3 regions of the Corynebacterium ammoniagenes DSM 20306 genome follow, and region 3 is predicted to be linked to each of the others. Evidence: riboswitches for the same ligand, from Rfam matches in the RefSeq annotation. Region 3 holds a riboswitch; each other region holds the start of a gene.
What was found. Region 3 has a riboswitch for thiamine pyrophosphate ahead of thiM (hydroxyethylthiazole kinase). Riboswitches for the same ligand answer to the same signal wherever they lie in the genome.
Positions count from the first base shown of each region.

Region 1: linked by a shared signal. The riboswitch ahead of thiC (phosphomethylpyrimidine synthase ThiC) and the one ahead of thiM (hydroxyethylthiazole kinase) in region 3 are both predicted to bind thiamine pyrophosphate.
Region 2: linked by a shared signal. The riboswitch ahead of CAMM_RS04525 (thiamine phosphate synthase) and the one ahead of thiM (hydroxyethylthiazole kinase) in region 3 are both predicted to bind thiamine pyrophosphate.

Region 1 is NZ_CP009244.1:709,725-712,935, reverse strand. It holds gene thiC (phosphomethylpyrimidine synthase ThiC) at 44-1,858, opposite strand; TPP riboswitch at 1,855-1,965, opposite strand; gene CAMM_RS03420 (FAD/NAD(P)-binding protein) at 2,334-3,211, shown strand, end outside.
Region 2 is NZ_CP009244.1:979,742-982,952, reverse strand. It holds gene thiO (glycine oxidase ThiO) at 1-694, opposite strand, end outside; gene CAMM_RS04525 (thiamine phosphate synthase) at 697-1,374, opposite strand; TPP riboswitch at 1,369-1,481, opposite strand; gene CAMM_RS04520 (alpha/beta fold hydrolase) at 1,539-2,534, opposite strand; gene CAMM_RS04515 (acyl carrier protein) at 2,569-2,862, shown strand; gene CAMM_RS04510 (HAD-IIA family hydrolase) at 2,859-3,211, shown strand, end outside.
Region 3 is NZ_CP009244.1:108,734-111,944, reverse strand. It holds gene thiE (thiamine phosphate synthase) at 1-537, opposite strand, end outside; gene thiM (hydroxyethylthiazole kinase) at 534-1,349, opposite strand; TPP riboswitch at 1,404-1,499, opposite strand; gene CAMM_RS13035 (hypothetical protein) at 1,982-2,191, shown strand; gene CAMM_RS00555 (threonine aldolase family protein) at 2,292-3,211, shown strand, end outside.

The sequences.
Region 1 (3,211 bases), 600 kb from region 3:
GATCCGCATTGAAGCATTGTGGAAACGCGCAATAGTTGTTGTGCTAATTAGTTCGCTCGCCGGTGCTTTTCACCAGCGGATCCGGTAGATACACCTGCCCGCCTGCCGCGAGGAATTCTTGGCTCTTTTGTTGCATGCCCGCGATGGCGGCCTGAGCTTCAGCGCTTCCATAGGTATCGCGGATATCTTGCGATATTCTCATCGAGCAGAACTTCGGCCCGCACATTGAGCAGAAATGCGCCGTCTTGGCGGGCTCTGCCGGCAAGGTTTCATCGTGAAATTCCTGCGCGGTGACGGGATCTAGGCCCAGAGCAAACTGGTCATTCCAGCGGAACTCAAACCTCGCCTTCGACAGCGCATCATCGCGCGCGGTTGCGCCGGGATGATTCTTCGCAATATCTGCCGCGTGTGCAGCAATCTTATACGTAATGACACCAGTTTTAACATCATCCCGGTTGGGAAGGCCGAGGTGTTCTTTCGGCGTGACGTAGCACAGCATCGCTGTGCCATAGCGGGCGATTTCCGTCGCACCAATGGCGGAGGTGATGTGGTCATAGCCCGGAGCAATATCAGTTACCAATGGTCCCAGGGTATAAAACGGTGCACCCTTGCACAGTTCTTGTTGGCGTTCGACATTTTCACGAACCTTATGAAATGGGATGTGGCCAGGTCCTTCAACCATGACCTGCACGTCATATTCCCAAGCCCGTTCGGTCAGCTCAGCTAGGGTGTCTAGTTCGGCGAATTGTGCTGCATCATTAGCATCAGCGATTGAACCGGGGCGGAGGCCATCGCCAAGCGAAAAAGCAACGTCATAGGCGGCGAAAATCTCACACAGCTCATCGAAATGTGTGTAAAGAAAGTTCTCTTGATGATGAGCCAAGCACCACCCGGCCATAATCGATCCGCCGCGAGAGACAATCCCGGTGACTCTATCTGCCGTCAACGGCACGTACCGCAGCAGCACCCCGGCATGTACCGTCATGTAGTCAACGCCTTGTTCACACTGCTCAATGACTGTATCCCGATAAATCTCCCACGTGAGAGCATTAGCGTCGCCGTTGACTTTCTCCAGCGCCTGGTAGATGGGCACAGTACCGATTGGAATCGGCGCGTTTCGCATAATCCACTCACGAGTGGTGTGAATGTCATTGCCGGTGGAAAGGTCCATCAAGGTGTCCGCGCCCCACTTTGCTGCCCACTCCAACTTCGAGACTTCCTCGTCGATTGAACTGGTCACCGCAGAGTTTCCGATGTTGGCATTGACTTTCACCAGGAAGTTTTTCCCAATGATCATCGGCTCTGACTCCGGATGATTGATATTCGCAGGAATTATGGCGGTTCCTTGCGCGACTTCGCGTCGAACCATCTCCACATCGCAGTTCTCACGCAGGGCAACGTAACGCATCTCAGGTGTGATGATTCCCTGCCGTGCATAATGCATCTGCGTCACGGTGCGTCCGGCACGCGCCCGAATTGGCACTGGGGTGCGGCCCTTCCACTGCTGGGATGACGCCCCGCGTCGCACGGCAGTGGGACCGTCATCTTCCAGACGCACGCCACGCGATTGGTAGGTTTCTGTGTCTCCGCGTGCGGCAATCCACTTCGCCCGCCACGGTTCCAAACCTTCCTCTGGCACACTGCCTGGTCCCATTGTCCGATAGACCTGCAAGGGCTCATTGGGGGTTCCATCAGGTGAATCACTTTGGTGGATTTCCGTTACTGGAACACGAATTCCATGGTGAGTGTCACTTATCCATCCGATGTGGTGGGAAGAATGCTGCTCGGTTTTTCCTGAGCTGTGTGCACCGTTAAGTGATTTAGACACACCTGTGCCACTGATTTTTGGATCAGACATTGAAGTCTCCTACTTTCCTACGCCGGTATTAACCGGATCAGGTTCAACGGTCTCGGACTCCATTAGCCCGATCTCAGCTCCTCAAAGGAGCACCCGCATGGACATTCCTTTTCTACCACCGACCAACATCCACGGCAATAGCTTCCTCAGGTACGACGGCGCCCTTCGAGCCCTGAAGCTCAGGGCAAACTAGCACCTTAGCTACCCAATCAGCCGATGAACTGAAGCTTGAATTTTAAGCAATTAAATTCAAATTTTCTGCAGATGCTGATTTTTATTCTCCCTATCGAAGAATCTACAAATACGCGCTAACTGATCATTCGCGCAGTAAGTACAGCTCGCTTCCGAGGCAATTAGATTCAAGGACCATTCACACCCTGAACCACTCTTACTACTTTTAATAGACAGGTTGGTATAGTCTTGAATAGAAATCAACAGACTTCATGGTCTAAGAATTTTAGGGATGAAATATACTATGCCAACTACTTCGCCTTCGATTGCGATAATCGGACTCGGCCCGCGCGGTGTCTCAACACTGGAGCGCCTCGTCGCCCACCTCAACGCCGTGGAAAATCCTCCTCAGGAGTTCCACCTTCATTTAATCGATGAGGCTCAACACGGCAGCGGCCGCATTTGGAATACTTCCCAAACCAAAGCACTGTGCATGAATACCTTCGCCCATGGCATGACGCTCTTTTCCGAGCCGGGCTCCACGGTTGATGCGCCGGTCGTGGAAGGTCCCACGATTTATGAATGGGTACGCCTGCACTTAGGTCATAATGAAGAAGTATCCGCGGAAAAGCGGGCATACGTCGACAAGCATCCGCTTGACGATGCCCTCTGGGAACGCTTTAGCACCGAAGAATTAGAGCAGATCCGGCCCGAGTCTTATCCCCTGCGCGCGCTCTATGGCTATTACCTCGTCTGGTTTTATAACTCGGTCCTGCAGGACATCCCTGAGTGGGTGCGCGTGCACAGCCACAAGGCACGAGCAGTGTCGATTGAAGACCACGGTGACTTTGATGTCATTGCATTAAACAATGGCGAAAGCGTCCAAGCCTCCGCCACCATTGCTGTTACCGGCTGGCAAAAGCAGGGTCTTGCTGAGCAGGAAAAGTGGATTGCACAGACCTTAGAAGATCACCCAGATCTTAATTGGATTCGCGCGAATAATCCTATTGAGCAGGACGTTTCCTCCATCAAGGACAATGAAAAGGTACTGTCGCGCGGTCTAGGCATGGGCTTTTTCGATATTTTGATTTTGACCACCGAAGAACGCGGCGGCCAATTCGTGGAAGATTCCAACGCCGCGGGCGGCCTGCGCTATATCGCCACTGGTAAAGAGCCAACGTA
Region 2 (3,211 bases), 870 kb from region 3:
GCAGTTGCAGTGGGTGCTCGCCGTCAAACCACCCGGTAATCTTCGCCGCGCCCAAACCGGCGGCGAGGACCGTGACGTCAGAAGAATCAACCTCGATACGCGCACCGGAGCTCAAAGTCACGCTCTGATGCGTGGTCGACTGCGTGATAGTAGAGACGGTCTCGCGCACGTGCTGTGCTCCCCTGGCAAGGACGGCATCGAAGAGCGCGCGGGCGAAAAGGCGCGGGTCAAGCTGGTGGTCGCCGTCGATGGCCGCGGCTTTCGCAATCCGCGGTGAAAGAGCTGGTTCCAACTGACGGGCCTGGCGGGTGGTCAGTGTCTCAATGTCGAGGTCTTCGGCTTTGATGTAGTCGATGAGCTCGCTTAAGTGCTGCGCATCTGCGCGGTCTGCGCCAATGAGTACGGTGCCGTCGGTGCGGTAGCCGGTGGGCAGGTCCGTGTGTTGTGTGACGCGTTGAATGAGATCCGGATACAGCCTGGCGGATTCTTTCATGAGTGGGACCAGCGCTTGCTGCTGGTATTGCACCTCCGCGGTGGGCGCCAGCATGCCCCCGGCATGGTGGGTGGCACCGGAGATAGGGTCCGGATCGATGAGGGTGACCTCAAAGCCTGCGTCTTGGAATTCAAAGCAGGTGGCCAGGCCGATGATGCCGCCGCCGATGACTATGGCGTGCCCTGTTGTACTCGTGGCCATGTTTATGCACCTGCCCTGTTCTGGCCGGCGGAAAAGTCAGCGATGACTTTCTGGGCAAGCTCGGTGGCGGAGGGGGCGTCGCGAAAGGCGCGGACCATCGCCACGCCAGCGATACCGGTGGCAGCAAGTTCTGCAACGTCTCCAGGTTGGACATCGCCGATGGCGACAATCGGTAGCTTCGAAAGCTCCACTAGGTGCGGATAGCCTTCTAAGTCGATGGGTCTCCGACCAGAGTCTTTGGTGGGCGTGGGGCGAAAGGGCCCGGCGCCGACGTAATCGATGATGCCCGCATACTCGTTGGCTTGGTGGATGAGCTCGGCGGTTCCGGTGGTTAGACCGATAATCGCATCGGGGCCTAAAAGCTCACGCACTGCTGTGACGGGGATATCGCTTTGGCCCACGTGCACGCCGTGGACGGGCAGCCCGCGGCGCATCAAGATCGCGGCGATGTCCACGCGGTCATCGATAAGCACTTTTGTTGCGGGATTTGTGTCAGCAACGGCCAAAGCTACCTGCTCGGCGAGCTGTAGTAGCTGGCCTGCTTCAATGGGTTTGGAACGAACTTGGATTACTCCCGCGCCGCCCGCAGCAGCCTGCTGGGCAGTGTCCACAATCTCATCAATTGAGCCGTTACCGGTGACAACATAACAACGCAGATCAAGTTGGGCATGGTGTGGCACCAATGTCCTCGCTTCCTTCGACGGTCTTAACCAGACAGGTTCAAACGGTCCGGCGCCGCTATAGCGCTCATCTCAGCCCACTGCGGTGGGCACCCGTTGAGGTAATCAAAACCAGTCAAGCGCGGGAAGGAAGTTTTGTCAACAACACCTTAAGGTTTTATCTTTTAAGCAGCAGAAATTACTTCATCAATAGCTTGAGAGATTTGCTCCGGCTCTTCCAAAATGACCATGTGGCCGGAACCATCAATCACTTTAAGTTCCCCCTGACCCCATTTTTCACAGATCAGTTCTGCTTGGCTCATCGGGGTGACAATATCCATCGAGCCGATAATGACCTGGCCATGTAAGGTTTTTAATCGCCCTTCGGCATCAAATTCTGCATGCTCGGTCAGATCGTCAAAATAGCCGACGAAGCTGGCCAGCGGCGTATCCAATAACATCGCCGTGTGAAATTGCAGGCGTTCCATTTGCGGGAAACCTGCGACCAAAGCAGCAAGCGTCGGGGCGACTACTTGGGCAATGCCAAAGCGCAGGCGGTTAAATTTATCCGGCACGCGACCGATGGCGGAATAAAACGCCTTGGCCACCCTGGATTGCAACAGGCGGGTGACGCCTTTATCGGAAAAGCGCCGCATGGATGTGGAAATTAGCAGTGCGCCGGAGATGCGCTCGAAGATATCCTGCGGGGCGCGGCGGATAAGATTTAGCGCAATCATCCCGCCTAAAGAATGCCCGACGACCACGATGCGCCCGTTATCTTTCGGCAAGCGCTCTAAAATCACCGCGAGCACATCATCTGCCGCGGCATCAATGGTGCAGTTACTCGCGGGAACACGGGAGGATAGGCCGTGGCCGCGGACATCGACAAGCAAACTGCGAACATCAGACCGCCCGCGCAGGTGCTCTACCTGGTCACACCAACCTTCCGAGGACAGGCAATAGCCGTGGATAAAGACAACCGTGACATCGGCATTGGGGTTGCCCACCTCATACCAGGCGATGTCTACGCCGTCATTATCGACCTCGCCTTTGGCATCTAAATTCCCCAGGCCCGGCGCGGTTTCGTGATCATGTAAGCGCTGATGCACCAAGCGCTGGGTGGCGCGGTGTGTGCGGCCTTGTCCGCGGTAGGCTGCCGCGACCCTTTTTCGTTTATACATATGGATATCTATTGTAGAAGCTAAACTTAAGGGCATGTCCAATGACCTCAGTGCTCAACTACGTGCCCACCTGCAAGGCCAAGAAAGCCCGGCCGCATCTACATCTGGTGCTCCCGACTACTTGCGGCTGATTTCAGAGATTACCGGGGCAGAACTCGATGATTTAAACCCCGAGCGCAGCTTGGACGATCTGGGGCTGACCTCGTTAAACATGATTGAGTTTGCAGTGCGTGCCGAAGATCAGTTGGGCGTGAAGTTCGAAGAATCCGATGCTCTAGCGCTTAAAACGCTGGACGATGTAGCCAAATTTGTGGAGGCACACCAATGATTTCTTATCTTTCTGACATGGACGGGGTGCTCATCAAAGAAGGTGAGATGATTCCGGGCGCAGATAAATTCCTGCAGACGTTAAATGACAACGACATAAAATTCATGGTCTTAACCAATAACTCCATGGCTACCCCGCGGGATCTTGCAGCGCGCCTGCGCTCGCAGGGACTAGATATCCCGGCCGATAAAATCTGGACCTCGGCGCTGGCTACGGCGAAGTTTCTCTCGCAGCAATCGACTGAGCGCACCGCCTATGTCATTGGCGAATCTGGGTTGACCACCGCGCTGCATGATGCCGGGTGGATTTTAACCGATGGCAATCCGGAATTCGTGGTGCTCGGTGAAAC
Region 3 (3,211 bases):
ATCTTCTTCGCGCACGCCGCCAATGGCTACAGTCGGCACAGGTGAGACGGAATTTAGGTGGCGAAAACCGTCAATGCCCAAGGCCGGCGGGTGGTCTGGTTTGGTAGACGTTGGCCGGATAACACCAACGCCGAGATAATCCACGGTGCCTTCCGGTAATGCGGCCACGGCCTGCAAGTGTTCTTCGGTATTAGCCGTCAGCCCCACGATGGCATCAGGACCTAGTTCTTCGCGGGCTTGTACCACTGCGGCGTCACCTTGTCCGACGTGCACACCGTCGATGGCAATCCCGCGTCGATAAGCTTCAACGGCGACATCGACGCGGTCATTGATCACCAACGCTGCCCGACCGTCGATTACTTCTGCAAGCTCTTCGAGCTGTTGAAGCTGCTGGTCAAAGCTGGAATGCTTATCGCGCAACTGCACTGTGCGCACCCCGCCATCGACAGCAGCGCGCACCGTTTCTTTCACCCCACGCTCCCCGCATAACTCGCGGTCCGTGATGAAGTAAATCCCGTAATCGTGCAATTCGTTCATGCCTGCACCTTTTCTTCGCGGATTTTTTCCGCAGTGGTGATATCGGCAGCGGTGAGGGTGGATAGGGCATCGATAAGCGAAACTGCGAAGGAACCTGGGCCGGCAGCCTGCGCGGCGGCCTTTTCGGCGGCGATGTCATAGACGCAATGCGCTGCCGTAACTGCCTCTACCGGGGCGTAGTCACCGCGCACTGCGGCAAAAGCCGCAATCAACGCACCCAATGCGCACCCACCGCCGGTGACCTTGGTCAACAACTCATCACCATTGCCCACGCGAATGATCCGCTGACCATCAGTAATGAGGTCCTCGGGACCAGACACCGCAACGACGGTGCGCAAACGCTGAGCCAAAGCGATGGCCGCGGGCGCGGCAGCATCGGTGGAATCAACCGACTCCACGCCCTTGCCGCCTGCTCCTTCCCCGGCTAGCGCCAAGATCTCTGAAGCATTGCCGCGAACCGCAAAGGGATTTTGTGGTGCCAGCTGTTGTGCCAACCTCGTGCGAATCGGCAAAAAGCCAATGGCCACCGGATCCAAAACCCAGGGCGTGGCGGCATCATTAGCGGCAATCACCGCTTCTTCCATCGCCTCGCGCTGCTCGGGCGTCGGCGTGCCCAGATTGACCAAAAGCCCACTGGCTACCCGGGCAAAAGAGCCCGATTCACCAACGATATCCGTCATGGCTGGTGCCGCACCAATGGCCAATAAAACATTAGCGGTGAAATTAGGAACGACGGAGTTTGTAATGCACTGCACCAGCGGATGGTGCGCGCGCAGCTTATCCAGCAACGCAGCATTGGGGGAAAGGCTCATCACGTTCAACTTTCTTCAAGAGCGAAGCCAGATTGTCCCTCGTGATCGCACGACCAGTGTCATCCCGGACAATCCCTTCGCCAGTCCTAGCTAGATCAGGTTCAACGGGTGTAATCTCAGCCGCTTTCTACGGCACCCCGTGTCTGTACTCACCACACTAACTGACCTCAACCTCGCTGGGCAACGGCCTCTCCCCCACTCGGTGTACCGTGTGCTTCACAACCCGGCGCGCAGAAACTGTAGCGCTGTTTCAAGGAGAGATGATGAAACCCATGCACGATCCCGTCGCGCATAGCTTTGCAAAGGACTATGCACAAGCATTCTCACGCCTCGTCTCTGAAAATTGTTCAGTACATGATTCGATCCTGTAACCCCGACCTGCATAAGGAGTGCCGATGAACAGCATGTTTATTATCTACCGAGGCAGAACTGTGACCTGGGACGATAGCCCAAACGATCCGCGTACGTGGACAGTTGTTTGTGGATCAGTGTGGACAGAAGATGAGGTCCGTAGCCTGGCAGATAAGGCCCGAGCAAAAGGAACACCTCTCATCTCGGCCGAGGTGCCTCTCGCATTCACCGTAGATCCCGACTCTCCACCAACTTCCGTATTCATTCCAGGCCAGATCTCCATGGACCAAAACGATCCGCTGGCCGCAGAGTTCAGTGACTTTATCCCAATGAAGGCCTACTTAACGCGGGAGGAAGCAGAACAAGGAGAAGATGACTGGGATTACGTATGGGAGTTCCCTCTTCCGTGGATTAGCAGGTTCATGCTCACCCCTTTCACACTCGACCAATTCCCAGATGACCGCATGGACCCCCACAAGTTCTCGCTGTGACCAGCTTTGCTGTACATGATTCTCTAGACACTTCGCGACGCCACCACTGGGCGGTGGTGTACCGTTTTTAGCAGAGCCCGGCATTCCTGAAGGAGATTTTGTGAAACCCCTGCACGATCCCGTCGCGCATAGCTTTGCCTCCGATAATTATTCGGGCATTGCCCCGGAGGTACTGGCGGCGTTGACGACAGCTAATGGCGGGCACCAGGCGGCATATGGGGCGGATGAGTACACGGCATTGCTTGACGATGTCATCGTGAAGCATTTTGGCTCCACCGCCACCGCGTATCCGGTTTTTAACGGAACTGGCGCAAACGTTGTGGGCTTGCAGGCATTGTTGCCGCGCTGGGGCGCGGTGATTTGTGCTGCGACTGCGCACATCAATGTCGATGAAGGCGGCGCACCCGAACGCATGGGCTCAATCAAGTTATTGCCCGTGCCAACCAAGGACGGCAAGCTCACCCCGGAATTAGTCAACCGCGAGGCATGGGGATTTGGCAATGAGCACCGCGCGCAACCGCTGGTGGTTTCCATTACCCAGACCACAGAGATGGGTACCTGCTACACCCCAGAGGAAATTCGGGCGCTAGCGGATCATGTGCACGCTCGCGGCATGGCCCTGCACATGGATGGCGCGCGTCTTTCAAATGCGGCCGCAACACTCGGGCTGCCGCTGTCTGCTTTTACCACCGAGGCCGGCGTAGATGTCCTCAGCCTGGGCGGCACCAAAAATGGCGCACTGGGTGCGGAAGCCGTAGTGGTTTTAAACCCCGATGCGCTAGTCGGTGGCGCGGAGGCGTTGCCGTTTGTGCGCAAACTATCGATGCAATTAGCTTCCAAAATGCGCTTTATCTCCGCACAAATCATCGCCCTATATGAAGGCGACGTGTGGCTTAACAACGCTCGTCATTCCAACGCGATGGCCAAGCGCCTGCGCAGCAAACTCGAAGAAGCCAACCTACCGGGCTTGAAATTTACCCAAGCCACCGAATCTAATGCGGTCTTTGCCACCCTGCCCGA